DNA from 3 places in the Pseudocitrobacter sp. 73 genome. Region 2 is predicted to be linked to each of the others. Evidence: predicted binding sites of a transcription regulator. Region 2 holds the regulator's gene; each other region holds the start of a gene.
The links. Region 2 encodes LexA, which represses DNA repair genes until DNA is damaged. Its sites were predicted from a motif close to TNCTGTATGTACATACAGNA; they were not measured.

Region 1 (9,981 bases), on a different contig from region 2:
GAGTTGTCTGTAGCGGGTAACATCACCCCGGAGTGGCAGGTCATTGGCGGTTACACCCAGCAAAAAGCCTCGATTCAGGAAGGCGCAAACGTAGCGCAGGACGGAAGTTCGGCCCTGCCTTACACGCCAGAACACGCGTTTACCCTGTGGACGCAGTATCAGGCAACAAGTGATATCTCCGTAGGCGCAGGCGCGCGCTACGTGGGCAGCATGCACCGTGGCAGCGATGGTGCCGTCGGTACGCCGTCCTACACCGAAGGCTACTGGGTCGCAGATGCCAAGCTGGGCTATCGCATCAACAGCAATCTCGATTTGCAGCTGAACGTCTACAACCTGTTTGATACGGATTATGTCGCCTCGATTAACAAGAGCGGCTACCGTTACCATCCAGGCGAGCCGAGAACGTTCCTGTTAACGGCAAACGTGCATTTCTAATTACATTGCGGGAGCGCTGCGCTTCTCTGATAAGCGCAGCGCTCCAGGCAAGGAGACCCTCATCATGATGTACCACATTCCCGGCGTACTGACCGCCGATGAACTTCACCAGATGGCAGAGGACCTCAACCGTGCGACCTGGATTGACGGTCGTGCAACGGTTGGCGCACAGGGTGCGCAGGTGAAAAACAACCAGCAAATAGACACCCAGAGCCCGCTCTACGCCACGCTTCAGGCGCGAGTTCTGGCCGCACTGAATCAGCACTCACTCTTCTTCGCCGCCGCTCTCCCCAAAACGCTCTCCACCCCGCTGTTTAACCGCTACCAGCAGCAAGAAACCTATGGCTTTCACGTTGATGGTGCGGTGCGCAGTCACCCGCAAAGCGGCTGGATGCGTACCGACCTCTCCGCCACGCTTTTTTTGAGCGCCCCGGAAAGCTATGACGGTGGTGAACTGGTGGTCAACGATACCTACGGCAAGCACAACGTGAAGCTCCCGGCGGGCGACCTGGTGCTCTACCCCTCCAGCAGCCTGCACTGCGTAACCCCCGTCACGCGCGGTGTGCGCATCGCGTCATTTATGTGGATCCAGTCGATGATTCGCGACGATAAGCGCAGGGCGATGCTGTTCGACCTCGACCGCAACATTCAGACGCTGAAATCCCGCCACGGTGAATCAGAAGAAGTGCTGTCGTTGCTCAATCTTTATCACAACCTGCTGCGCGAGTGGTCTGAGATTTAGGCCTTGTCTGTACGCGAGACGCCCCCATATTGAGTATAATTAGCTCAATAAATAATCAGGAGGTGGACAATGGCTTCAGGTTGGGCAAACGACGGTGCCGTGCAGGATCAAATCGACAGCACCATTGAAGATGCGGTGGCGCGGGCAAGAAGTGGTCTTCCGAAGGGCGAAAGCGCCAAATTTTGTGAAGAATGTGGGGAACCGATTCCAGAGGCGCGTCGGCAGGCTATTCCGGGTGTCCAGCTGTGCGTGAACTGCCAGCAGGAGAAAGATTTACACAACTCTACATTTGCAGGATATAATCGCAGAGGATCGAAAGATAGCCAGCTTCGTTGACAGTTCTCTACCTGAAAATACAGCGCAAACGGTTATCTTTACGACCACCTTTTTCGGCTAAATAAGTAGCAAAAAGTGCCTTAAATCATCGAGCAGGTTATTATCCCCCTCCGAAACCATTCATAGCGAAAATAATTTATTAATAATCAGTAAATTAATACTTATTCAAAATTATTGATGAAGGTTATCAATTCTCTTCGATTTATTCTTTCGCAATAAAACGTGATACTCATCACATCGACAGAACATCGTCCCCTAACAAATAACCTGCGAGAGATTGAAAATGAAAACTATCAAATATGCTGTTGCTGCTATTGCCCTGTCTACTCTGTCCTTTGGTGCTTTCGCTGCTGAAGCGGTAAGTGCTACTCAGGCTCAGAACATGAATAAAATTGGTGTTGTTTCTGCGGAAGGCGCATCAACTCTGGATGGTCTGGAAGCAAAACTGGCTGCGAAAGCAGAAGCGGCTGGGGCATCTGCTTACAGCATCACCTCTGCTAACACCAACAACAAAGTTAGCGGTACTGCGGTTATCTACAAATAACCGAAAGAATTAACTGCCTAAAGTTGTACCCCGCCAGCTTAACCCACTGGCGGCTGTTGTAACCCTCATTGAACTTGTTGATACCCTTTTTGACGCCCGGCATGCCACGCCGGGTTTTTTTGCCTTTTTTCCGGCGATTAGTAGGACTCCGCCACCTTCGCCAGCCCCGCGTCCAGCGATGCCACTTCCCCTGCCGCCAGCAGGCAACATGCCATCTGGATTTTCAGCGATTGCGGCACCGGCTCGCTTCCTGCCACGCAGCGCTCAATCCAGCGGGCGGTCACTTCCGGATCTTTTCCTTCAGGCAAGGCTTCATTTGCTGTTTCCGTTTGCCGTTCGCTCACAACCCGCGTGCCTTGCGCATCGATCAGCGTAATTTGCGGGCAACGCTGCGGGTTAGCATACACTTCACCTTCTGTACCGTGCATCAGCAGCCCACGCCCCCCGATATCCGAGAAGAACTTCGCAACCTTCCCTACATATTCCGGATGTGAAACGCTCGATAAACGCAGCGCGGCATCTTCGGCAAACGGCGTGGCCAGCTTCGCCAGCGTATGCGAACTGTTACGCACGCCCATCCGCCAGCGCATAGAAAGCTGTTTTTCCAGCGACGGACACAGCGCGCCAACCGGGATATACACCGGCTGATGGCCATCAAGTTTAGCCTGCGCCTGCCCGGCATGGCGCGTAGGTTCAATGCCCAGCAGTTCAAAAATGGTTTCACTGATAACCCGGGTCGGGTCTTCGCTCACCCCGTGTACCACTACCGGAAAGCCAATTTTGTGCAGCAGTATCGCCAACAGCGGCGTCAGGTTGGCCTGTTTTCGCGCACCGTTATAGCTGGGGATAACAATCGGCATTGGTTTACCCACCGGCGGCTTAAGGCGCAGGGTGTGCTGCTGCATCGCCTCATAGAAGCCCAGCATCTCTGCCTCACCTTCCCCTTTAATGCGCAGCGCAATCAGGATGCCGCCCATTTCGAGATCGGGCACATCACCATTGAGCATATGGGTATAGAGACTGCGGGCGGTGTCCTGATCGAGGTCACGGGCATGGTTTTTACCCCGGCCAATCTCTTTAATCACATTGCGTAAATCCATCAGATGCTCCTTGTCCGGTATCGCGTGCCGATTAGCGTTTTTTGCGACGAGTCGTTTTAGCTTTGCTTTTTACTTTAACATCGGGCACCGGAGGTTGCTCAATAGGAAATACCGGTAGCGCATTTAACAGACGCTGGCCGTAGTTTTTGGTCAACAGGCGCTTGTCGTAAATCACCACTTCGCCCCAACAACCGTGGCTACGTATGAGACGCCCTACCTGTTGAATCAGGTTAAACGACGCGCTGGGCAGGCTTTGCACTTCAAACGGATAACGGTTCAGGCTTTTCAGCCATTCGCCTTCGGTAATCACCACCGGGCTATCGATGGGCGGGAAGGCGATTTTATGAATATGCACCTGGCTGAGCAGCTCACCTTTTAAATCGAGCCCTTCTGCAAATGATTGTAGCCCGACCAGCACGCTGCGCTCGCCATTTTCGACGCGTTTACGGTGCAGTTCCACCAGCCGATAACGCGGTTGGTCGCCCTGCACCAACAGCAAAAGACGCAAATCGGTCACATGCTCAAGAAAACGCTGCATCGCGCGGTTGCTGGCGAACAGCACCAGCATGCCTTTATGTTTTTTACTTTCCAGCGCCTCACGGAAATAGGCCGCCATTTCCGCAATGTGCAGCTCTTCGTTTTCCATCAACGGCTCGTAGCGCATTTGCGGAATCACGATTTTGCCCTGCTCAACGTGATTAAACGGCGAATCGAGCGCCACAAAGCGGTCGCCCGCTTTCTCTTTCAGCCCGCTCATCTCCTGCAAACGCGAGAAGCTATTGAGCGACCGCAGCGTCGCGGATGTCACCACAATGTGCGGCACGCTGCGCCAGAGCAGGCGTTCCAGCTGATCGCTGACGCGAATGCCCACGCAGTTAAACCACAGATGCATCTGACCATCACGCGTGTCGCGTGTCGCCCATTTAGAGACCGGCGCGCCGGATGCCTGCGCCAGCGACGCCAGACGCCAGAGCTTGCTTTGCGACTCAAACATGCCCAATGCACGGTTCATTTGCAGGATAACGCGATGCAAACGCACGATATCGTGCGAACCAGTTTTCTCGCTGAGATCGTTTAAAAACAGTTCCGCCAGCCCACGCAGCATCTCGGTAAGTTTTGCCAGCCGCTGGACAATTTCCATGATCTCCTCCGGTAGCTCGCCCATCGCAAAGCGGTGTTCCGCTTCCTGGGTCGCCGGAAGATATAAATTCAGAATGTTATTGAGTGAGGCAATCAACTCGTAAAGTTCTTCACAGTGAGCGGTCAAACGCTCCGGGATAGCCAGCGGCGGCGTGGTTTTCGGGCGAAACTGCTCCATGCAGGTCGCCACCAGCTTGACGAAAAGATCGAGTTGCAGGCGATACCAGGGCGCAGTGATTTCCGCGCTCATCTCCAGCGCATCGCGTGCGACATCCGGCAGATGATGGCCTTCATCCAGCACCAGCAGCAGGTTTTTTGGCTCCGGCAGCACCGCTTCGCTTTCCATCGCGGCCATGACCAGCGCATGGTTAGCGACCACTACTTCCGCTTCCTGGATCTCGCGCCGCGCGACGAAAAACGGGCACTCGCGATAGTAGAGGCAGTTGCGGTTCAGGCAGCTTGCTTTATCGGTGCTCAGACGTCGCCACAAATCATCGTTAATCGCGATATCCGTGTGATCGCGCAGGCCATCCCATTTATAGCTGTCGAGGTCGGCCTTCAGTTTCGCGCAACGCTTCTGCTCTTCCTGATTGTTCGGCGTAAGGTCGTCATCCAGAAACGCGAGCAGATCCTGCTGATTGGGCTCGGTACTCGCCAACCCGTTGAGGTTACGCGGGCAAACGTAGCGCCCGCGCCCAAAGGCGGCGGTAAACTTAAGATCGGGGATAATTTTGCGCAGCAGCGGGAGATCTTTACTGTAGATCTGATCCTGCAACGCGACGTTGGCAGTGCTGACCACCAGCGTTTTTTGCTCTTCCCGGGCAATCGCTATGCCGGGAATGAGATAAGAAAGGGTTTTCCCGACGCCGGTCGGCGCTTCGATAGCCAGATGCCGCCCCTCTTCCCCGGCGAGCGTTTTTGCCACATCAGCAATCATCTGCCGCTGCGGCGCGCGGGGAATAAAGTCCGGGATCTGTTCCTGAAGCGCCTTATACCAGGCGGCGATTTGCGCTTTCAGCGCAGCGGTCAATGCCATGAGAAAACCTGAAATACTGTATAAACAGCCACTATTGTGGCACTTTCTTACGCGGGCAGCAAAAAATAAAGCCTGGCTTGCGGCCAGGCTTCAGAAATTTGCTTCACGGCGGAGGTGCTTCGCTCATCCGCCCTGCAATGCGTAAACCGTTATTGTGCGGCAGACGGTTTACGCGGGCGACGGCGACGCTGCTGTTCGCCTGCCGGTTTGGCATCGCCAATGCGGCGGGATTGTTTCGGTTTGGCGTCAGTCTTCGGCGCGCCGCCTTCGCTGCGGCGTTGCTGCTGCTGCCCACGGCCCTGGCTCTGGCCCTGACCTTGCGGGCGACCGCCCTGTCCGCGACCACCGCCGTTGCCGCCACGCTGCTGACGACCATTCTGGATCGGTTCTGCTTTGATGGACGGATCTGGCTCATAACCCGGCAGAGCAATACGCGGGATCTCTTTTTTCAGCAGTTTTTCTATATCACGCAGCAGTTTGTGTTCATCAACACAAACCAGCGACAGCGCTTCACCGGTTGCCGCCGCACGGCCAGTACGGCCAATACGGTGCACGTAATCTTCCGGTACGTTTGGCAGCTCGTAGTTCACCACGTGCGGCAGTTCTTCGATATCCAGACCACGCGCGGCGATGTCGGTTGCCACCAGCACGCGGATATCGCCGGATTTAAAATCAGCCAGCGCACGCGTACGTGCACCCTGAGATTTGTTACCGTGAATAGCCGCACTGCGGATACCGTCTTTGTTCAGTTGTTCTGCCAGGTGGTTTGCGCCGTGTTTGGTACGGGTAAAGACCAGCACCTGACGCCAGTCGCCCTGGCCAATCATCTGTGACAGCAATTCCCGTTTACGTTTCTTATCAACGAAATGCACATGCTGCGTTACCTGCTCAGAGGCGGTGTTGCGGCGCGCGACTTCAATTTCCAACGGGTTATGCAGCAGTTTTTCCGCCAGCGCTTTAATGTCATCAGAGAATGTGGCGGAGAACAGCAGGTTTTGACGCTTGGCCGGCAGTTTTGCCAGTACGCGGCGAATATCGTGGATAAAGCCCATATCAAGCATACGATCCGCTTCGTCCAGCACCAGAATTTCAATACTGTCGAGTTTTACCGCATTTTGATGTTCCAGGTCTAACAGACGGCCCGGCGTCGCCACCAGCACATCAACGCCACCGCGCAGTTTCATCATCTGCGGGTTAATGCTCACACCGCCGAACACAACCAACGAACGAATGTTCAGATACTGGCTGTATTCACGCACGTTTTCGCCAATTTGCGCGGCGAGTTCACGGGTTGGCGTGAGGATCAGCGCGCGTACCGGGCGACGGCCCTTAGCATGCGGTTGAGTGGTAATCAGATGCTGCAACAGCGGCAGCGTAAAGCCTGCCGTTTTACCGGTGCCGGTTTGGGCGCTGGCCATCAGGTCACGGCCCTGTAATACCGCAGGAATTGCTTGCTGCTGAATGGGGGTGGGTTCGCGATAGCCAAGCTCAACAATGGCACGCAAAATTTCAGGGCTAAGCCCCAGTGAATCAAAAGACATAATTACTCCACACCCACCCCGACCGCAAGCGGTGTAGTTTTCGAGGGGATTACAAACCAGATAATGACAAAAACCACAATGTCATGAAGGGCCGGAGTGTAGCAGCTTTTGTGACCTGGCGCATAAAATATCTCTCCAGCCAGGCGGCCTGCGGGGCGGTGAATATTCTGTGTTTTCGCCGTTTTTTGCGTATGCAACTGGACAAGCTCAAAATTTGGACATAATGTTAATCAATCGATTGATTAATTTTCTGTGACGCGATGAATACGACTCCCATCACTACCAAAGGCGAACAGGCCAAAAGCCAGCTCATCGCCGCCGCACTCGCGCAGTTTGGCGAGTATGGGCTGCATGCCACCACCCGTGATATCGCGGCGCAGGCCGGGCAGAACATTGCGGCGATAACCTACTACTTCGGCTCAAAGGACGACTTATACCTCGCCTGCGCCCAGTGGATTGCTGATTTTATCGGTGAAAACTTCCGCCCGCACGTAGAGGCCGCCGAAGCGCTTTTCGCCCAGCCGGAGTCCGATAAAGCCGCCATTCATGAACTGATTTTGCGTGCCTGCAAGAACATGATTCTGCTGCTGACTCAGGACGATACGGTCAACCTCAGTAAGTTTATTTCACGTGAACAGTTCTCGCCCACCGCCGCCTATCAACATATCCACGAACGGGTAATTGCCCCGATGCATACGCACCTTACGCATCTGATTGCCGCGTACACCGGGCGCGATCCGCACGACACGCAAACCATACTACACACGCACGCCTTGCTCGGTGAAATCCTCGCGTTCCGCCTGGGGCGCGAGACCATTTTACTGCGTGCCGGATGGGCCCGTTTTGACGACGAGAAAGCGGAACAGATTTTCCAGGTGGTGAGCTGCCACATCGATTTCATTTTACAGGGACTAACGCAAAGGAGCCTGAAACAATGAAGAAACCGGTCATTATTGCACTGGTGCTGGTGCTGATTGTTGCCGCCATTGGCGGAACCTGGTGGTATCAGAGCCGCCAGGACAACGGACTGACGCTCTACGGCAACGTGGATATCCGCACCGTCAATATGAGTTTCCGCGTCGGTGGCCGTTTACAGTCATTAACCGTGGACGAAGGCGATGCCATTAAAGCCGGGCAAACGCTGGGCCAGCTCGATAAAGCGCCCTATGAAAATGCGCTAATGCAGGCGAAAGCGAATGTCTCAACCGCCCAGGCACAATATGACCTGATGATGGCGGGTTATCGGGCTGAAGAGATTGCCCAGGCCGCCGCCGCGGTTAAACAGGCGCAGGCCGCCTATGACTACGCGCAGAACTTTTACGGCCGTCAGCAAGGATTGTGGAAAAGCCGCACGATTTCCGCCAACGATCTGGAAAATGCGCGTTCCTCACGTGACCAGGCGCTGGCAACACTGAAATCGGCGCAGGATAAACTGAGCCAATACCGCGCCGGGAATCGGCCGCAGGAAATTGCCCAGGCGAAAGCCAATCTTGAACAGGCGCAGGCGCAGCTGGCGCAATCAACGCTCGACTTGCACGACACCACCCTGGTGGCACCGTCGGACGGCACGTTGCTTACCCGCGCGGTAGAACCCGGCAGCATGCTTAATGCAGGCAGCACCGCCCTCACCCTTTCGCTGACGCGTCCGGTATGGGTCCGCGCCTATGTGGATGAGAAAAACCTAAATCAGGCGCAGCCAGGCCGGGAAATTTTGCTCTATACCGACGGTCGCCCGGACAAGCCGTATCACGGCAAAATCGGCTTCGTATCACCCACCGCAGAATTTACGCCGAAAACCGTTGAGACGCCGGATCTGCGTACCGACCTGGTGTATCGCCTGCGTATTATCGTGACCGATGCCGACGATACCCTGCGTCAGGGGATGCCGGTGACGCTGAAGTTCAACGATGAGTCGCGCCATGAGTGAGGACATCATCCAGCTCGATGGGCTGGTGAAACGCTTCGCCGGTATGGATAAACCCGCCGTCGCGCCGCTGAACTGTACCATTCACTCTGGTTATGTGACCGGGCTGGTGGGGCCGGACGGCGCGGGGAAAACCACCCTGATGCGTATGCTGGCCGGCCTGCTGAAACCCGACGAAGGAACGGCTTCTGTTCTGGGGCTCGACCCTATCGAAAACGACAGCGAGCTGCACAGCATGCTGGGTTACATGCCGCAAAAATTTGGCCTGTATGAAGATTTAACGGTAATGGAGAACCTCAATCTTTATGCCGACCTGCGCAGCGTTACCGGCGACGCGCGAAAGAAAACCTTCGCGCGTCTGCTGGAGTTTACCGCGCTGGGGCCGTTTACCGGACGGCTGGCGGGGAAACTCTCCGGCGGGATGAAGCAAAAACTGGGGCTCGCCTGTACGCTGGTGGGCGAACCGAAAGTGTTGTTGCTCGATGAACCGGGCGTGGGCGTTGACCCCATCTCGCGCCGCGAACTGTGGCAAATGGTGCACGAACTGGCGGGCGACGGGATGCTAATTTTGTGGAGCACCTCCTACCTCGACGAAGCCGAGCAGTGCCGCGACGTGCTGCTGATGAACGAAGGTGAATTGCTTTATCAGGGCGAGCCGACGGCGCTGACGAAAACCATGGCCGGGCGCAGTTTCCTGATGAGCAGCCCGGCGGAAAACAACCGCCGTCTGTTACAGCGTGCACTGAAATTACCCCAGGTGAGCGATGGCATGATCCAGGGGCGCTCGGTGCGGGTGATCCTCAAAAAAGAGGCCACCGCCGACGATATTCGCCACGCACCGGAAATGCCAGAAATCGAGATTGACGAAACCACGCCGCGCTTTGAGGATGCCTTTATCGACCTGCTGGGCGGTGCGGGAACCTCGGAATCGCCGCTGGGCGCCATTCTACATACGGTTGAGGGTTCGCCGGAAGAGACGGTGATTGAGGCCAAACAGCTTACCAAAAAATTTGGCGACTTTGCCGCCACCGACCACGTGGATTTCGCCGTTAAACGCGGGGAAATTTTTGGCCTGCTCGGCCCTAACGGCGCGGGAAAATCGACCACCTTTAAAATGATGTGCGGCCTGCTGGTACCGACATCCGGAAAAGCATTGGTGCTGGATATGGACCTGAAAGTCAGC
Region 2 (9,981 bases):
AGCCTCAAAACCTGATATCGCGGAGCCTTCACTGATTTGTTTATGAGTCATTAGCGGGTATTTCCAGACATTTGTTGATTGAACCGCCCATATCTACCATCTGTAAATAAATATAAAGGCGAAAAAGTAGTATACCGGGAATCCCACCTCTTTGGCAGAGAGGGCTGAGTCTGAGGGCTGAGTCTGAAGCCAGGAAACAGAATTGCGAGCCAGATAATAGACACCATTTCAAAGTGGTGTTTCACTCGGATTTGATCGCACTATATTCAGGGCAATTTATCCAGGCTTAAGCAAGATATGCTCCTCTGCAATCGGAAGAAACATTGCCCATAAATACGTTGTCTCCACCTCTACTTTACTTATGCGCAGTGACAAGGAGAGTTTATGAACAGCACATTGTACACGTTACTTACGGACCCCAGGTTATATGACCTATTCGGAGATAACGACAACTTAACCGTCAGCCAGTTATGGGTACTAGAGATTGAACGTGAAGGTGTGAGTGAGCGACGCTTTTTGTACGGACGGTCGCTACCGGGAACCTTCCAGTCGGACCGCTGGAGCGGTACGGTTAGTAGCAAAACTCAACTCGATGAAAGTATCTCGATCAAGACTCACGCCTTAACAGTGCTTACCTCAGCGAAGAAATTGAAACTTTTCATCGAGCACTTCACCAACGGTTCAACACTTGAGAAAGCCAGCTTGCTCTCAGGGCTGAGTATCAATGACAAATTAGCTAACTCGGTGGGTAACTGTAAATTCGGTGAGAACTGCATCATTCGCCCAGTAATGCATTTGCCGACACGCGATTACTATCGATTCAAGTCCCGTCATCTCAGTCCAACCAGCTTTTGCAGTGTGGATAGCGCCGCAATTTTGTCTGAAGGTAAACCAAGGGTATTCAGCACCCCAGAAGGATATGACAAAGCGATTGCCGAAGCCGCATTCCAGGCATTGGATGCAGATACTGGTCTGGAGTTCTCTGGAATCGACGCCTGGCGAATCGGGGATTTTGAGTTAATTTGCGCTCCGGGTCTTAATACCGCAGAACGACGCAAATATGAGATTTATCTAAAGGGACCGCAGTCATCATTGACATTATTTGAACCACTGACCCGTGAACCTTCAGATCTACTGGTTATTATTAAATTATTCAGTGATGACAGCACTCAATTTTCGTACATCACCACACTCAATAAGAACGCCTCTTATCCCCTTCACCACACATTTGAAATCAATGCGATTCAAAATCAGGCCTGCACAGCTTATACGATGGAAATCTATACACCTGGTATTAATGGGGAACCGTCATTCCTTCTGCTTCAAATCGGCGCGCACTTTTTGCGCGAAATGCATCTCAATACGCAGATAATGGACTCTATTAGGGCTACTGATCAGTTCACATGGTTGGCAAAAAAAGTACCTAAAAAGGAGAAAGCCAGGCTGGAAGCTGCAGGATATATTGGGCGTGCCGTTACACCTTCCCGATCAACAATGGGTGGGAATATGAGAGATCCATGGGTTCCACTCAACAGGCTTATCCAGAACAGAGTCGAACAGTTACACCCGAGGAAATCTGATGGTCAGTTCTTTCCCACACTCGACAATAGTAATGGTATGAGTCGTCTTGAGTTGAAAGATTGGCTCAAAAACATTTTCGAACGGCACCACGATGCGAGAATAGCGTGGATCGACCCGTATATGGAGGACGTCGGCATCGACCTTCTCAATCGCTTAGGTACCACCCGTGCTGATTATCTAATCATCACAACAGAGAGAATATCGAATAATGTTTGTACTAAACTGAACGGTCAACATAGCCGTATTGAGAAGCTTTTGGCGAGATGCTCGGACTGGAATAATGGCTACTATGGAAGCGTTAGGCTCAAGGTACTTGCAGTGCCGGAAAGCAAACTGCACGACCGTATGATCCTTATAAGGTCAGCAAATGGTCAGCCACTCGCAGGATATCATCTTTCCAACTCTATTCAGAGAGCTAGCGAAAACCATCCCCTCTTAGCGACCCCAATCCCTCTTGACGTGATGCCGCATGTGTTTGAGTACATTGATCAGATCATCCAAAGTACACTCCATAGCGACGGTAAGACTCAACCCCCTGCAAATATAGTTTTCAATTCTGATGAAATCGAAGCACGCGAGGAAGACCAGCGTAAGGACTTAATACACCACAAATCATTCGACGAACCGCCATACGCAGGTTATGTCCTGGCCTGGTGGCTTGATGATGATCAGCTCTCTGGTTTATCAGGCGCGGCACTCATGGAACAGATGGGTGCCAAAGGATACGTTAAGGAGGGGCGGCTTGACCCTGAGCGCTTTGACTCTCTCCCAGCCAAATTTTGGACTGATGGGTTGTCATTTGCCGATTTTTCTTCAGCCTGGGACGCCCTTGGTTATGTAATAGCCCATTCTCCAGCGAGTCGCTACGCGGGTGGGTTCTACAATAAAGAGCAGCCATTGTTATCTCCCCACGTTACGCTTGCTCTTCTGGAGCATATTTCCCCTAGCCGGGCAAATGCGCTACCGCCACGCCACACGAAAGCACAGCTAGATATTGAGTACTACCGTTCACAGGCACTCACCACATTATTGCTTTCGAAAACTGACCCCTTCGATATATTCCAATACTCGCCCGTAGGGACGTCATGGAGCGACTACTACGCGATAAAATTATTATGGTCACATGCACCAAAGCAGTTAATCAGCTGGCTGGACGCGATACTCTCTAAACCAATCGAATATCCTCGCAGCCATGCACTGGTGGTTGAAACTCTTAAACATATTTGTTTGTGTGTTAGCTTCGACAAGCATCATGAAGAAATCGACGCACTATTGCAGAGCAAGGCAAGTATCATTGTCTGGATAGGGCTTCACGCTCTTGAAAGCGCTATTAATAAAGGCGATTGGGAGATCGAAACGCTCTCAAAAATTGACTACATCGAATCCGCGACTGTACGACGAACTATCCTGTGCTGGCTGATTAATGAAGCTAATTTCCTCAATTCTGCAGCTAAGCCACAGCTCATCAACGCATTAACCCAGTCATTGAATGCTCCACTCACAGATGAGGAACTCAAGAATATCCTTCAACCCGTCCGTGGCCGCCTTGGTAGGTTACACCATTTCACGCCCTGGATTCTTGAGTCCATGCTTATCCCCATGCTGGAGCAAAAGACTATCGATATCAGCCAGGTCGCCCGCCATTGGCTAACAGAGCTGCTGACTCAATGGCGATCTGCGCTCAAAAACGACAGTATTGGTTTCACCCCAGAAGCGGACGGGGCATTCACTGATGAGCTGGCTGCAGTGACACGATATTTAAGCTCGGGAGATCAGGAGTATATTCTCAAAGAGCTTCGAAAAGTATTTGATGCATTGGCGCGTAATATCAGGTTGCCCCTGGGTGCTCAGAGAGACTGGAAAGCCTTCAGTAATGCACATCAAGTGAATCTTTGGCTCTATGCGCTCGCTCGAAAGATTTCAGCACTGGAGCCTTCTGAACCATTGAGTTGGAAGGAACTTATCCTCGAGAGTGAAGAAATTATCGAGCGAATCCAGCCATCGCATTGCAACTGGTTGTCCCGCAATCAGTTGCTCACTTATGTGAAGGGCGACCCCGAACAAATTCGTGATCATAGCCTTCATCAAATAATCCAGAGAGCGATAGCGCCACAATAACCTAAGGTCAAATCAGGGGCCGCGTCGTTCATAATGTGACAGCCAGGCCCCATATTTAACAACGCACGTCAGAACGTGACGCTTAACTGCGCGCCAGCCCCCCAGGTTTCATCTTCACCAACCAGCCCCATCAGGTCGACATGCACGCGGTTAAACGGCGCGAAACCCACACCGCCGGTGAAGACATTACTGTCATTATTCTTCACGTCCGCACGATAACCGGCGCGCACGGCGAGCCAGTCGAGCGGACGAACTTCCGCCCCGACGCCAACATACTGCGAGTTATCCTCGCTTTTAAAGCCTTTCGTCTCAGTCAAATCGCCATCGGCGCTCACGGTCACCAAATCGTTATGCCACGCCACCCCCGCGGTCACCAGCGGGCGAATCTGATAGGTGTCTTTATAGTTGGTGGTCACGCCCGTTTCGCCATTGGTGATGAAGACATCTTTGGTGTCGATATCCCGGGAGATCAGGTTTTGCCCGCTTACGCCCACCGTCCAGTTCTCGCCAAAGTCTGCTGCAATACCGGCATCGACGTTAAAGCCGGTATCATCGTTGCGGTAGCGGCTGCTGTTCCAGTCGCTGCTGTCATAATTGTAGATAGAGGTGGTGTAGTTATAGAGCCAGGTTTTTTGCAGCTTTGGCGTGATGCCGACTGAAACGGGCACATCGCCCACGTCGAATTGCCGCGCCACGGCGACGCCGTAGTCAGAGACAATCGCCACCCGGCCCGATGCGGTAGAATTGAGGTGTTTGGTGATTTCGTCCGAGCCTCCCACAACGGCTTTCCCGGCCTCGGTAATCGCCGTCACCTGGCTGCCTTCGATCCCACGCAGATAGTCGATATCGCCCTGATCGATTGCGGAACTCACCCGGCCATGCGCGTAGGCTTTAGTGACAAACGCCACCGAGAGCACGTCGTTTGGAATACTGACGGCAATCCCTGCTCCTCCGCTGGCGCGCGCGGTTTTACCCTTCAGATAATCCAGCTCGCTGGCCAGATCGCCTGCCGCGCCCTGAAACTGCCCTAACGTACCCTGCGGGTCGAGCAGAATATCCTGCAAGGTGAGGTCATTAAGTACGCCGCGATAGTTATTCACTTTGTCATTAATCTCGTCGATTTCATCCTGAAGATTGTCTTTGTCGGTAATTTGCGCGCCCACGGCAGGAAGAATTACCGTAATGTCATCGTCTGGTTTGGCTTTCGCCAACAGCGCCGGGTTAATCAGCACGCCGCTCCCATAATTTGCCGACGCAACGCCGGTGCCCCCCATCGCGTCATTCCGCGCTTCTGACCAGGTGTTGGCGGCATGCGCCTGATTTGCCATAAATAAAGATGCCGTCAAAGGAATAAGCGAATATTTAATGTTTATTTTCACAGTCGTACCGTTTGTTTGCAGGTGAAAACGCCCCTTGCGAATAACGCCTAAGGGGGAACTATTGCTGCGAAAAAGTGGAATGAAGTGAGAAAAAGCAGGATATATCTGGCTTTTCGCCTTATCGTTCTTATTAACGTTACCCTTCCTATTTATAGATGAGTGACACCGCGCTTCCCAGCATTTATGCCATTCAATCAGGCTTAAGGATGTGCTTTAAGATTTACCTCAGGTTGGCGATTATTCAGACACTCGGTGTTTTTGCCATAACATGGTAAAGTAGAGGTCTATTTCCCCCGTAGCGCGAGGACGCAAAATGGATAAGACCACTTCGCAAGATATGTTGGCGCAGGCTGAAAAGCTGTGTGCGCAGCGCGGCGTGCGCCTGACTCCACAGCGTCTGGAAGTGCTACGTCTGTTGAGCCTGCAACAGGGTGCTATCAGCGCGTATGACCTTCTCGATCTGTTACGCCTGAAAGAGCCGCAGGCCAAGCCGCCTACCGTTTATCGCGCGCTGGAATTCCTGCTCGAGCAAGGGTTTGTGCATAAGGTGGAATCCACCAACAGCTACGTGCTGTGCCATCTGTTTGATCAACCTACGCATACATCAGCAATGTTCATCTGCGATCGCTGCGGCGTGGTGAAGGAAGAGTGTGCGGAAGGCGTAGAAGATATTATGCATATGGTCGCGGCACGCATGGGCTTTGCCCTACGTCATAACGTAATTGAAGCGCACGGCCTGTGCGCAGAATGTGTGGAGGTAGAGGCATGCAGTTCACATGAACATTGCCACCACGACCACACAATTCAGATCAAGAAAAAGGCACGGTAATTCGAGGGTTGGCACATCCTTGTACCAGCGGGTAGAAACGCTTATTGAGGGGAGTTAAGCGTTACGCATCAGCGAGATTACCAACGGTAATCGTTATGGGTTTCCCAATCGCTGACTTCTTTCTCGGCCTGGTCTTTAGCATATCCATAGCGTTCCTGGATTTTACCGACCAGCTGATCGCGTTTACCTTCGATAACGGTCATGTCATCGTCGGTCAGTTTGCCCCATTTCTCTTTCGCTTTACCTTTGAACTGTTTCCAGTTACCGCTGAGTTCGTCTTTGTTCATCATCAGCTCCTTATCATTCGATCATGGATGAGATATCACTTCGTCCTTCGGCGTTCATTTCTGCTGAACGTGATAATAAGTGTAGAAGAGGATATTACTGACGATTCACTATTCAGAATTTTTAACCATCCTCGCCGTTAAGTCTGCGGCGAAAACCAGGTGCCTTTTTGCCAGTGACGACGCCAGATAACCGCCAGCGACAGGCCACGCAGCGCAAGGAATACCGCCAGTGCCAGCCATAAACCATGGTTGCCTAATACCGGCACCGTCAGCAGCGTTAAGGCGAACCCGGCGGCAGCCACGGCCATGCTGTTACGCATTTCCGCACCCCGTGTCGCACCAATAAACATGCCATCCAGCAGATAACACCAGACACCGATTACCGGCAAGACTGCCTGCCAGAGCACATAGCGATCGGCAAGCTGCTGCAACGACGGCAGTGACGTCAACATTGCCACGATATGGCTGCCTGCCAGGGCGTACACCAGCGCAAACGCCAGCGCCACAATCCCTGCCTGTCGGCATGCCGCGCGCCAGACCTGCTGCAACTGGCTATCATCACGCGCGCCATAAGCCTGCCCGGAGTGCGCTTCCACAGCATAGGCAAAGCCATCCAGCGCGTAGGCGGTGAAAGTGAGCATGGTCATCAGTACCGCATTGACCGCCACCACATCGCTGCCCAGCCGCGCGCCAAATACGGTTAATGCGCCAAAGCAGAGCTGAAGCAGTAACGAGCGCAGCATAATGTCGCGATTGAGCGCCAGCAGGCTGCGCATATTTCCGCGCCAGGCCGTCTTCAGCATTTCAGATGTAATACCGCGCAGCACCAGCACCTTACGCGCCATCAGCAGGCCAATGAGCATCGTGGCATATTCGGCAATCACCGTCGCCAGCGCCGCCCCCTGCAAGTTCATATGCAGGCCCATCACCAGCCACAGATCGAGAACGATGTTCAGGACGTTGCCGACGATCAGCAAAATTACCGGTGCACGCGCGTACTGAACGCCGAGCAACCAGCCCAGCAACACCAGGTTGGCCAGCGAGGCGGGCGCGCTTAACCAGCGAATTTCAAGGAAGCGCCGCGCCTGCTCCAGCACCGCATCGCTGCCGCCGACAACGGTGAGCGCCAGATTAATCAGCGGACCTTTGAACAGTACGATAAGTAACCCTGCCCCCAGCGCCAGCAGCAGCGGTTGCACCAGCGCACGGGCAAGCCGAAGGGGATCTTTCGCGCCGAAGGCCTGCGCAGTTAAGCCGGTGGTACTCATACGTAAAAAGAGCAGCAGCATAAACAGGAAGCTGGTTGCCGTTGCGCCAATCGCCACGCCGCCGAGATAGACCGCGCTATCCAGATGACCAATTACCGCCGTATCCACCAGCCCCAGTAAGGGAACCGTGATATTGGAGAAAATCATGGGGAGGGCGAGACGCCATAATGCCTTGTCGGCAGCCGTGAAGAGCGACATGGTTAGGAACCTGAACAGATAAGAGAACGGACAACGGCGCATAAGCGCCGTTGTTATTGGGAGAGGATTACAGCCATTCGCCGTTGCGGATCACGCCAACGGCCAGCCCTTCAATAGAGAAGTTCTGACGGCGAAGATCGACAACAATCGGAGAGAATTCGCTGTTTTCAGGCAACAGTTCGACGACGTTGCCCTGTTTTTTCAGGCGTTTTACCGTCACTTCTTCGTCGATACGCGCGACAACCACCTGGCCGTTACGCACGTCCTGGGTTTTGTGCACCGCGAGCAGGTCACCGTCCATAATACCGATATCTTTCATCGACATGCCGCTAACCCGCAGCAGGAAGTCAGCGTTTGGTTTGAACAGTGAAGGATCGACCTGATAGTGACCTTCAATGTGCTGTTGTGCCAGCAGCGGTTCACCTGCGGCGACGCGGCCAATCAGAGGGAGGCCGGTTTCTTCTTCAACCAGCAGACGAATGCCACGCGAGGCACCCGAAACAATTTCAATGACGCCTTTACGCGCCAGTGCTTTCAGATGCTCTTCCGCCGCATTCGGGGAACGGAACCCCAGGCGCTGAGCAATTTCCGCACGTGTCGGCGGCATGCCCGTTTGGCCGATATGATCTCGAATGAGATCAAACACCTCTTGCTGCCTGGTCGTTAACGCTTTCATTCCGCCCCCTGGGTGTATATACAGTTATGCTGTGAGTATATACAGTCAATGGCTATTTTGGAACCGCAAAACACACAAAATTCAGGAGTTTTCGCAGATTCTGCGAGCCTTAATGGAAATGTGACCACAACAGAACGGCCCAGGTCATCACCGCAACGAAAATCGCCAGCAATACCGCCGCGGACCCCATGTCTTTCGCGCGCCCCGAGAGTTCGTGATACTCCGAACCAATGCGGTCAACCACGGCTTCCAGCGCACTATTGAGAATTTCCACTATCATCACCAGAAGGACGGAGCTAATCAGCAGGACGCGGGTAATGGCGTCAACGTCCAGCCAGCAAGCAATGATAATGGCCACAACCGAGGCGACCCCTTCCTGACGGAACGCGGCTTCGTTTATCCACGCCGCGCGAAAACCTTTCCAGGAATAACCAGCCGCTTTGATAATTCGGGTGAGTCCAGTGGTATTATTGGCCATCAAATAGAACCTTTTAGCGTTATACGCATCAATGACAGTAGCTGTTATCGGCGGTAGAACAGAAATCCTGCTGACTTTCTGATATTCTTGCCGCGCATTTGCATGATTAACCAGAGGCTTTACATCGTTTATGTCCGGTTGGCCACGAATTTACTACAAATTACTGAATTTACCATTAAGCATACTGGTAAAAAGCAAGTCTATTCCGGCAGAGCCTGCCCAGGAATTGGGGCTCGATACCTCGCGCCCAATCATGTACGTCCTGCCTTATAACTCTAAGGCCGACTTACTGACCTTGCGCGCCCAGTGCCTGGCGCACGATCTCCCAGACCCGCTTGAGCCGCTGGAGATCGACGGCACCTTACTGCCCCGCTATGTGTTTATCCATGGCGGCCCGCGCGTGTTTACCTATTACACGCCGAAAGAAGAGTCTATCAAGCTGTTCCACGACTATCTTGATCTGCACCGCAGCAATCCGAATCTGGACGTGCAGATGGTACCGGTATCGGTGATGTTTGGTCGTCGTCCGGGGCGTGAAAAAGGCGAGGTGAACCCGCCTCTGCGCATGCTGAACGGCATTCAGAAATTCTTTGCCGTCTCCTGGCTTGGCCGCGACAGCTTTGTGCGTTTCTCACCGTCCGTCTCTCTGCGCCGCATGGCCGATGAACACGGTACCGATAAAATTATCGCGCAAAAACTGGCGCGCGTGGCGCGTATGCACTTCGCTCGCCAGCGTCTGGCCGCGGTAGGCCCTCGCCTGCCAGCGCGTCAGGATCTCTTCAACAAGCTGCTCGCCTCGCGTGCGATTGCCAAAGCCGTTGAAGATGAAGCACGCAGCAAAAAAATCTCTCATGAGAAAGCGCAGCAAAACGCCATCGCGCTGATGGAAGAGATTGCCGCCAACTTCTCCTACGAGATGATTCGACTGACGGACCGTATTCTGGGCTTCACCTGGAACCGTCTCTATCAGGGTATCAACGTGCACAACGCTGAGCGCGTTCGCCAGCTGGCGCATGACGGCCACGAGATTGTGTATGTGCCGTGTCACCGTAGCCATATGGACTACCTGCTGCTCTCCTACGTGCTCTATCACCAGGGGCTGGTGCCGCCGCACATTGCTGCCGGTATCAACCTGAACTTCTGGCCCGCTGGCCCGATTTTCCGTCG
Region 3 (9,981 bases), on a different contig from region 2:
CTTCACACGCTGACCAGTCGTGGATGTCTTCCGCCAGCGTACGTTCTACACCGATCGATTTGCGCAGCCGTTCGTTATTGATGGCGCGTTCATCAATGCCCTGACTGCGCTCCCACAGTACGCGGCCAAATTTACCAAAGCTCTTTAACAGCATGGCAAGGTCGCTTTTCTGCACGTCTTCGCAGGTTTTCAGCCCCATGCTTTCGAGCTTCGCGGCGGATACTTTGCCGACGCCGGGGATTTTTTCCAGCGGCAACGTTTTCAGGAACGCGGGAACGTCAGTGGGCGTGAGAACAAACTGGCCGTTGGGTTTATTAAGATCGGAGGCAATTTTGGCGAGAAATTTCACCGGGGCGACACCTGCGGAAGCCGTGAGCTGTAATTCGTTGAAGATAGTCTGCCGAATTTCCTGCGCAATCAGCGTGGCAGAACCGTGGCAGTGCACGCTGTCGCTGACGTCGAGATAGGCTTCATCGAGCGACAAGGGTTCAATCAGCGAAGTATAGCGAGAGAAGATTTCGCGGATGTGCTCAGAGGCTTCTTTGTAGGCGTCAAAACGGCCGGGTAAAAGCGTGAGGTGCGGGCAAAGCTTAAGCGCCATGCCGGTGGGCATGGCGCTACGTACGCCGAATTTACGCGCCGGGTAGTTGGCGGTACTGATGACGCCACGTCGTTCACGGCTGCCACCAATGGCGATGGGGATGTCGCACAGCGCAGGATTATCGCGCATCTCTACCGCTGCGAAGAAGCAGTCCATATCGACGTGGATAATTTTGCGCATACATAGCCCCCGGACGTTACTGGACAAGTATACAGTATAATTAGAGGGCGTGAGAAGAGAGAAAACGGTCTGCATTGCCGGATGGCGGCTACGCCTGATCCGGCCTACTGCTCGAGTGATAGGTAGGCCCGGTAAGCGAAGCGCCACCGGGCATTAATGCACGCAGCTTGCGGGGGTTTACAAAATCCTCTTCTGCTGTTGCAACGCTTCGCGCGCCATGCGCTTTTTGCGCGCATCACAGGGCTCCGGGCAGTCGCAGACTTTTTCCAGCCCGAGCGAGGTAATACCGCCACAGCTGCCCTGGATGCTTTTACGCTTGATGATATACCCCAGTGACATCCCGAGGATCACCAGCGCGAAAATCGCAAACGTCGCCAGAAATACCGTAAGCATCATCAGCCTCCAAAATCATCGAGCATGATGTTTTCATCTTCCACGCCCAGGTCTTTGAGCATTTTGATGACAGCCGCGTTCATCATCGGCGGCCCACACATATAGAACTCACAATCTTCCGGGGCCGGATGGTCGCGCAGATAGTTCTCATACAGAACATTATGGATAAAGCCCGTGTAACCCGTCCAGTTGTCTTCCGGCAGCGCGTCCGAAAGCGCGATGTGGAAGGTGAAGTTCGGGTTGTCACGCGCCAGCTGTTCGAATTCATCCTGATAGAACATTTCACGCAGGGAACGCGCACCGTACCAGAAGCTGATTTTCCGCTTGCTGTGCAGGCGTTTAAGCTGGTCAAAAATGTGCGAGCGCATCGGCGCCATCCCCGCGCCGCCGCCGATAAAGACCATTTCGGCATCCGTGTCTTTAGCAAAGAACTCGCCAAACGGCCCGGAAATCGTCACTTTATCGCCCGCTTTCAGCGACCAGATGTAAGAGGACATAATCCCCGGTGGGGCATCCGGCACGCTTGGCGGCGGCGTGGCAATGCGCACGTTGAGCATGATGATGCCCTTCTCCTCCGGATAGTTCGCCATGGAGTAGGCGCGCACCGTCGGTTCTTTTACCTCAGAAACATAACGGAAAAGATTGAATTTATCCCAGTCGGCACGGTACTCATCAGGCACGTCAAAATCGGCGTAAGCCACTTTATGCGCTGGGCATTCAATCTGAATATAGCCCCCCGCGCGGAACGGTACGACCTCGCCTGCCGGGATCGCCAGCTTCAGCTCTTTGATAAACGTCGCTTTGTTATCGTTAGAGATAACCTCGCATTCCCATTTTTTAACACCAAAGATCTCATCCGGCAGTTCAATTTTCATGTCCTGCTTCACCGCGACCTGACACGCCAGACGGCAGCCCTCTTTGGCTTCGCGTTTGGTGATATGCGCCAGTTCAGTCGGCAGGATGTCACCGCCACCCTCTTTAATTTTGACGCGACACTGGCCACAGGAGCCGCCGCCACCGCACGCGGACGAGACGAAAATCCCGTTGCTGGAGAGCGTATTCAGCAGTTTATCACCCGCTGGCGTACGGATCTGTCGGTCGGCTTCGTTGTTGATTTCAATCACCACATCGCCCGAGTTCACCAGCTTCGATTTGGCAAACAGGATAAGCACCGACAGCGCCAGTACGATCAGGGTGAACATGGCCACGCCAAGTATAATTTCCATTTTCTTCGCCCCTTATAGCTGCACGCCGGAGAACGACATAAAGCCAAGCGCCATCAAACCAGTGGTGATAAAGGTGATCCCTAAGCCCTGCAAACCCGCAGGGACGTTTGAATATTTCATTTTTTCGCGCAGCCCGGCCATGGCGACAATTGCCAGCATCCAGCCAATACCGGAGCCGAAACCGTAGACGATAGATTCGCCAAAGTTATAGTCGCGCTGAACCATAAACGATACGCCACCAAAGATGGCGCAGTTCACGGTAATAAGTGGCAGGAAGATCCCCAACGCGGTATACAGCGCCGGGAAGTATTTATCGAGGATCATCTCCAGAATTTGCACCAGTGCCGCTATCACGCCAATAAAGGTGATGAAACTCAGGAAACTGAGATCCACGCCATCCATCAACGCCCCATCGCGCAGTACCAGATTGTAGACGAGGTTGTTCGCCGGAACGGAAATGCCCAGCACCAGCGTAACGGCAACGCCAAGGCCAAACGCGGTCGAGACTTTTTTCGATACCGCAAGGAACGTACACATGCCGAGGAAGAACGCCAGCGCCATGTTTTCAATAAAGACGGCACGGACAAAGAGGCTAATATAGTGAGCCATCGGTTACTCCTTCTCCTGCTGTTCTGGCTTCCAGGTGCGAAGCGCCCAGATAAGCAGGCCGATGATGAAAAAGGCGCTCGGTGCCAGCAGGAACAGGCCGTTTGGCTGATACCAACCTCCGTTTTGCACCGTTTGCAAAATAGTGATGCCAAACAGTTTGCCACTGCCGATAAGCTCGCGCAGGAAGCCAACAATCATCAGAATCGCGCCATATCCCAGGCCGTTACCGATGCCGTCCATAAAGCTCGCCAGCGGCGGCGCTTTCATGGCGTACGCTTCCGCGCGCCCCATCACGATGCAGTTGGTGATGATCAGGCCGACGAAGACCGAGAGCTGTTTTGAGATCTCATAAGCGAAGGCGCGCAGCAGCTGATCGACGACGATCACCAGCGAAGCGATGATCGCCATCTGCACGATGATGCGCACACTGTTTGGAATATGGTGGCGGATCATCGAGATAAACATGCTGGAAAACGCCGTGACCAGCGTCACCGCAATCGTCATCACGAATGCGGTTTCCAGTTTAGTGGTCACCGCCAGCGCCGAGCAGACGCCGAGGACCTGAAGCGCTATCGGGTTGTTGGCAATCAACGGCCCCACCAGTACGCGCTTCACTTCTTTCATATCGCCCTGTTCAGCCATTATTCAGCACTCCTTCACGAACCTGTTTCAGGAACGGGCCAAAACCGAGGTCGCCCATCCAGAAATCAAAACTATGCTGTACGCCATTAGCGGTTAACGTGGCGCCGGAAAGGCCATCCACCGCGTATTCATCACCCTGACGGGCCCCGCCTTTCACCACTTTCAGCGCCGGTTTGCCGCTGTCATCGACCACTTTTTTACCGATAAACTGCGCGCGCCAGTTCGGGTTTTCGATTTCACCACCCAGCCCCGGGGTTTCGCCCTGGTCATAATAGGTGATGCCTTTGACCGTGCGGCCATCTGTATCCAGCGCGACAAACGCGTACATCATCGACCACAGCCCGTTGCCGTAAACCGGCAGCACAATTTCTTGTACCTTTTGTTGGGCGTCTTTAACCAGATAGATTTCAACCACGTTGCTGCGACGCTTAATGCCCGCCGGATCATCATGGGCATCGAGCTGGATGCTTTGCTCCGGATCTTTTAGCGCCAGCGCCTGGTTGAATGACGCCGGGTCGCTGTCGAGCAGGTTGCCAGTTTTCAAATCCAGCAGGCGCGGGGTGATGCGTTCACTAAAAATATCGGCCACATCGTCCGTCGACATGCCTTGCTGCATCAGCCCGGCGACGGCGAGAATATTGCGCTGTTTATCGAGCGCGCGCTGTTCCTGCTGGCGGGATTTCAATCCTACCGCCGAACCCGCCACCACGATTGAACAGACCAGGCAGAGCACCAGCACCACCAGCAGCGTTTTGCCGATGCTATCGTTACTTTTCACTTCAGCCACGCGACTTCCTCCGCTTAATGTTGGCCTGCACCACCAGGTAGTCAAACAGCGGCGCAAAGAGGTTGGCGAACAGAATCGCCAGCATCATTCCTTCCGGATAAGCCGGGTTTACCACGCGAATAAGTACGCACATCACGCCAATCAACGCGCCATAGCACCACTTCCCTTTATCGGTAAATGACGCCGAGACGGGATCAGTCGCCATAAACATCATGCCAAACGCGAAACCGCCGAGCACCAAATGCCAGTACCACGGCATGGCAAACATCGGGTTAGTGTCGGAACCCACAACGTTAAACAGCGTGGCGCTGGCGATCATGCCGAGCATCACCCCGGCGACAATGCGCCAGGAGGCCACACGCCCGTAGATGATGATGGCTCCGCCGAGCAAAATCATCAGCGTCGAGACTTCACCAATTGAACCGGGAATGTTGCCGAGGAAGGCGTCCATCCACGTTACCGGCTGCCCGGTCGCCACGTTGACCAACGTTTCCCCGCCGTGGCTTGCCCACTGGGAAAGCGGCGTCGCGCCAGAGAAACCGTCCGCCGCCGTCCACACCAGGTCGCCGGAGATTTGCGCCGGGTAGGCAAAGAACAGGAACGCGCGCCCGGCCAGTGCCGGGTTGAGGAAGTTGCGCCCGGTGCCGCCGAAGATCTCTTTGGCGATCACCACGCCGAAAGAGATGCCCAGCGCCGCCTGCCAGAGTGGCATGGTGGGCGGGACGATCAGCGCAAACAGAATGGATGTGACAAAGAAGCCTTCGTTGACTTCATGCTTGCGAATAATTGCGAACAGCACTTCCCAGAAACCACCGACCAGGAATACGGTAGCGTAGATCGGTACAAAGAAGACCGCGCCCAGCGTCATCATGCTGAGCCAGCCGGCGTCTGGTGCGAAACTTACGCCCAACGCCTGCGCCAGGCTGTAGTGCCAGTTTGCAGCAATCACCTGCTGAAGCTGTTCCGCGCCATACAGTTTATGCAGCGCCGGGATGGTTTGCAGACCGACGCTGTACATTCCCCAGAACATTGCCGGGAAGACCGCAAACCAGACCAGAATCATCATGCGTTTGAGGTCGATGGCGTCGCGTACGTGCGCCGCGCCTTTCGTTACCTGCCCCGGCGTATACAGCAGCGTCGCTGCCGCCTCGTACAGGGGATAATATTTTTCCAGCTTGCCGCCGTGGGTGAAGTGCGGCTCAAGTTTTTCGACCAGATGCTTCAGGCCCATCACTTATCCTTCCTGCTCAATTTGGGTTAACACGCTGCGCAGCACCGGGCCATATTCATATTTCCCAGGACAGACGTAGGTACAAAGCGCCAGGTCTTCTTCATCCAGCTCCAGGCAGCCCAGCGCCTGCGCGCTGTCGGAATCGCCCGCCAGCAGGTCACGCAGCAGCATCGTCGGCAAAATATCCAGCGGCATGACGCGCTCATAGTTGCCAATCGGCACCATCGCGCGTGCGCCGCCGTGGGTATCGGTGGAGAGGTTAAAGAGTTTGCGCTTCAGGAAGTGACCGAGCGTAGTACGGGTGATGGAAAATTTGTCGCGGCCTGGCGCAACCCAGCCAAGCAGCTCTTTTTCGCGCCCTTCTTTCAGCACGCTCACCTGCAAATGAAAACGCCCCAGGAATGCCTGCGGGCCAACTGCCTGGCTGCCGTTGAGTACGGAACCGGATAACACGCGGTTCTCGCCTTCCAGCAGTTCGCCCTGCGTGAGTTCCTCCAGCGAGGCGCCCAGACGCGTACGCAGCAGGCGCGGCTGTTTCACCTGCGGCCCGCCGAGCGCTATCACACGCTCCACCCACAACTCACCATCGAGGAAGAGTTTGCCAATAGCGATTACGTCCTGATAGTTCAGGTGCCAGACCTGTTTTTCGAGGCTTACCGGCTCAAGGAAGTGAATGTGCGTACCCACTAACCCCGCGGGATGCGGCCCGGTAAACTGATTAAACGTCACCTGCCCACACGGATGGCCGCCGAGCTTGCCGCCGCTCGCCTGGCAGACGTGCACTTTACCGTCGGTGAGGCGCGTGAGCAGCGTCAGGCCCGCGTCGAATGCTTCACGCTGGGCAAGAATGATCGGCTGCGGATCGGCGGCCAGAGGATTGGTGTCCATCGCGGTGACAAAAATCGCTGCTGGCTGCGTGCCCGGCACTGGCGATTTGCTGAAAGGACGGGTACGCATTGCAGTCCATAAACCGGACTCAATCAGTTGTGCTTCAACGGTTTCGCGCGGCAGCGTTGCCAACTCATCGGCGGCAAAATGGGGAAATGTAACGGCGTCATCGCCGTCGATATCAATGATGACGGACTGAAGTACACGGCGCTCACCGCGATGAATGGCGCTGACGATGCCGCTGGCTGGCGCAGTGAAGCGCACGCCGGGGATTTTTTTATCGTCGAAAAGCAGTTGCCCTTTCAGTACGCGATCGCCTTCCTGCACGGCCATTGACGGACGCAGGCCGACATAATCGTCGCCTTTTACCGCGACGCGCGTCACCGGGACATTATCGATGCGTTGTTGTTCGGGTACGCCCGCAAGGGGAATATCGAGACCCTTTGTTATTTTAATCATACTGTTAGCAGGTATCCGTTAAGGCCAGCGTTGTGATTAACGATACATAAAGAAAGGAGTGACGGTATTAACCCCGAATCATTCCATGATGGGCGATGAGGAGAGAAACGCATCCTTTCTTACACTTCCACCACCTGAGGGTGTCTGTCAGACGTTGAGGAACGAATCAGACAGGATAGCCATATAGAAAAGGCATATTTTCCCCAGAATGATAACGTTAATGAATCTTAACACTATATTACCGCGCCCGGCAGCAGTTCCGCTGAATTCGGCGCTAAAATGCGAGCTATTACGCAAAGCATCGATATTTTTGCCTGAGCGCGCATCGCTTACCAGGCGTGGTTTGGGTACGCAATCTGTTGATATTGAGGCGTGTTATGCGCTGTTTTTAGCGGGAGGATGAAAACTTAAATGTAAACTCCATAATCCCCCTCTTGCGAAAAAATGCTGTGATGCTAATGTGAGCGTCTCTAAAGACAGATAACTCTGATTTTGTCTCTCTCTTGCCTTCCTGGCATGTGGTTTTTGTTTATCAAGGAACACGTAGTATGCGCAAAATCGCATTTTTCATTGCGATGCTTCTCATGCCGTGCATGTCATTTGCCGGGTTGCTGAGCAGCAACAGCCCGATGACGCCGGTCAGTAAAGAATATAAGCAACAGTTAATGGGTTCACCGGTTTACGTTCAGATCTTCAAAGAAGAACGCGCACTTGACCTGTACGTCAAAATGGGCGAGACATATCAACTCCTTGATAGCTACCGCATCTGTAATTACTCCGGCGGCCTGGGCCCGAAACGTCGCCAGGGTGACTTCAAAAGTCCGGAAGGGTTTTACTCCGTACAGCGCAGCCAGCTCAAACCGGACAGCCGCTTCTACAAAGCCATTAACATCGGTTTCCCTAATGCTTATGACCGCGCACACGGTTATGAAGGGAAATATTTAATGATCCACGGCGCATGCGTGTCGGTGGGTTGCTACGCGATGACCGATTCCGGTATTGATGAGATTTTCCAGTTTGTGACTGGGGCGTTAGTCTTCGGCCAGCAGAGCGTGCAGGTGAGCATTTATCCGTTCCGCATGAACGATGCCAATATGGAACGTCATAAATACTCAACCTATAAAGATTTCTGGCAGCAGCTGAAGCCGGGGTATGACTACTTCCAGCAGACGCATAAGCCGCCTATCGTTTCTGTGGTTGACGGGCGCTATGTCGTCAGCAAGCCGCTGAGCCACGAAGTGGTACAGCCGCAGCTGGCATCAAATTACACGCTCCCCGAGGCAAAATAATCGCCATTCGCCTGGCATAATCTTTTGCCAGGTTTCGTTCCCCGTCAGCGGCTGGGTCGCAATCACTGTGACCACGTCGTTGGCGGTCGTCTCCTGCTGAAAATCAATTTCCACGTCCTGATCCAACAGTGTCGCTACACCAAATGGCGCCCGCCGGGTGATCCAAAACAGGTTGGTGGAGCAGAACGCCATCACATAGCGTCCATCGGACAATAGCATGTTGAATACGCCCTTTTCGCGCAATTGTGCGGCGAGCGTCGCAATGTATTTAAATACTGCAGGCATATTGCCCGGCGTGCGCGGATAGCGTTCGGTGAGCTTGTGCAGCAGCCAGCAAAAAGCTTTTTCACTGTCGGTTTCGCCGACCGGGCGGAAGTTGCCGGTTTCCAGCGATTTATAACCGTCAAGTTGGCCGTTGTGGGCGTAGGTCCAGTTGCGTCCCCACAGCTCTCGGGTAAACGGATGGGTGTTTTCCAGCGCCACGTTGCCACGATTAGCCTGACGGATATGCGCCACCACCGAACAGGATTTTATCGGATATTCCTGCACCAGTTTGGCAATCGGTGACTGGTAGCTTGGGTGGGGATCTTTGAATGTGCGACACCCTTTGCCTTCGTAAAAGGTGATTCCCCAGCCATCTTTATGCGGGCCGGTGCCGCCACCGCGCTGAACCAGCCCGGTAAAACTGAAGCAGATATCGGTTGGCACATTTGCGCTCATCCCGAGCAGTTCACACATTCTACACCCCCACCGCTAATCGGGGCCGAAGCCCCGTCGTTCTTACGCTTTAACCATCTCTTTTTCGATCAGCATAATCAGGATATGGATCACTTTAATGTGAATTTCCTGAACGCGATCGGCATAGCCAAAGTGCGGCACGCGAATTTCGATATCCGCAGAGCCCGCCATTTTGCCGCCGTCTTTACCGGTCAGGGTGATCACTTTCATCCCCTGCGCACGCGCTGCTTCAATCGCTTTGATCACGTTACCGGAGTTGCCTGACGTGGAGATCCCCAGCAGGACGTCACCTGCGCGGCCAACGGATTCGACGTAACGAGAGAAGACATATTCATAACCGAAATCATTGCTCACGCATGAGAGGTGGCTGACATCGGAAATCGCAATCGCCGGATAGCCCGGACGGTTCTCGCGATAGCGGCCCGTTAGCTCTTCAGCAAAGTGCATCGCGTCACAGTGGGAACCACCGTTACCGCAAGATAACACTTTACCACCCGCTTTGAAGCTGTCGGCCAGCAGCACCGCTGCACGCTGAATCGCGTGGATATTGGCTTCATCTTTCAGGAAGTTAGCCAGCGTTTCTGCCGCTTCGTTCAGTTCGTTACGAATAAGATCCTGGTACATGAGGATAATCCTTCAGTATGGGTGAAATAACTTTTTCACAGTGTACCGGATAGCATCAGCAGCGAGAAGCTAAAGCCCACCACTTCCCGATGGCTTTTGATTTTTGGTGCCTATGAAAGCGGCAACAATGTGAGCTGAGTTGTAATTATTTTGTAATCACATTGCTAAAAGAAATGACATCAACTAGAACAATACTATCACAAGTGGTCAGACCTCCTACAAGACAGGGAGCATTTCTCTATGATGATTTTGAGTATTGTTGCAACCATTGCTTTACTCGGTGTGCTCTTCTATCACCGCGTCAGCTTAACGCT

Region 1: the regulator LexA is predicted to act here: its motif matches at 5,348-5,367, upstream of dinG (ATP-dependent DNA helicase DinG).
Region 3: the regulator LexA is predicted to act here: its motif matches at 799-818, upstream of dinB (DNA polymerase IV).

What each region holds. Positions count from the first base shown of each region.
Region 1 covers NZ_VTZO01000020.1:280,032-290,012, reverse strand. The annotation lists gene F0Q32_RS20215 (catecholate siderophore receptor Fiu) at 1-435, shown strand, start outside; gene ybiX (PKHD-type hydroxylase YbiX) at 500-1,177, shown strand; gene F0Q32_RS20205 (DksA/TraR family C4-type zinc finger protein) at 1,247-1,513, shown strand; gene ybiJ (DUF1471 family protein YbiJ) at 1,797-2,057, shown strand; gene ybiB (DNA-binding protein YbiB) at 2,195-3,157, opposite strand; gene dinG (ATP-dependent DNA helicase DinG) at 3,189-5,333, opposite strand; gene rhlE (ATP-dependent RNA helicase RhlE) at 5,483-6,874, opposite strand; gene cecR (transcriptional regulator CecR) at 7,135-7,812, shown strand; gene hlyD (secretion protein HlyD) at 7,809-8,801, shown strand; gene F0Q32_RS20170 (ATP-binding cassette domain-containing protein) at 8,794-9,981, shown strand, end outside.
Region 2 covers NZ_VTZO01000003.1:48,348-58,328, reverse strand. The annotation lists gene dusA (tRNA dihydrouridine(20/20a) synthase DusA) at 1-51, opposite strand, end outside; gene F0Q32_RS02185 (VPA1262 family protein) at 385-3,699, shown strand; gene F0Q32_RS02180 (conjugal transfer protein TraF) at 3,768-5,027, opposite strand; gene zur (zinc uptake transcriptional repressor Zur) at 5,392-5,907, shown strand; gene F0Q32_RS02170 (CsbD family protein) at 5,985-6,194, opposite strand; gene dinF (MATE family efflux transporter DinF) at 6,332-7,660, opposite strand; gene lexA (transcriptional repressor LexA) at 7,728-8,336, opposite strand; gene F0Q32_RS02155 (diacylglycerol kinase) at 8,446-8,814, opposite strand; gene plsB (glycerol-3-phosphate 1-O-acyltransferase PlsB) at 8,945-9,981, shown strand, end outside.
Region 3 covers NZ_VTZO01000033.1:13,682-23,662, reverse strand. The annotation lists gene dinB (DNA polymerase IV) at 1-781, opposite strand, end outside; gene nqrM ((Na+)-NQR maturation NqrM) at 959-1,174, opposite strand; gene nqrF (NADH:ubiquinone reductase (Na(+)-transporting) subunit F) at 1,177-2,400, opposite strand; gene nqrE (NADH:ubiquinone reductase (Na(+)-transporting) subunit E) at 2,413-3,009, opposite strand; gene F0Q32_RS23505 (NADH:ubiquinone reductase (Na(+)-transporting) subunit D) at 3,013-3,651, opposite strand; gene F0Q32_RS23500 (Na(+)-translocating NADH-quinone reductase subunit C) at 3,644-4,438, opposite strand; gene F0Q32_RS23495 (NADH:ubiquinone reductase (Na(+)-transporting) subunit B) at 4,431-5,669, opposite strand; gene F0Q32_RS23490 (Na(+)-translocating NADH-quinone reductase subunit A) at 5,673-7,016, opposite strand; gene dpaA (peptidoglycan meso-diaminopimelic acid protein amidase) at 7,565-8,305, shown strand; gene F0Q32_RS23475 (class II glutamine amidotransferase) at 8,276-9,043, opposite strand; gene lpcA (D-sedoheptulose 7-phosphate isomerase) at 9,086-9,667, opposite strand; gene fadE (acyl-CoA dehydrogenase FadE) at 9,908-9,981, shown strand, end outside.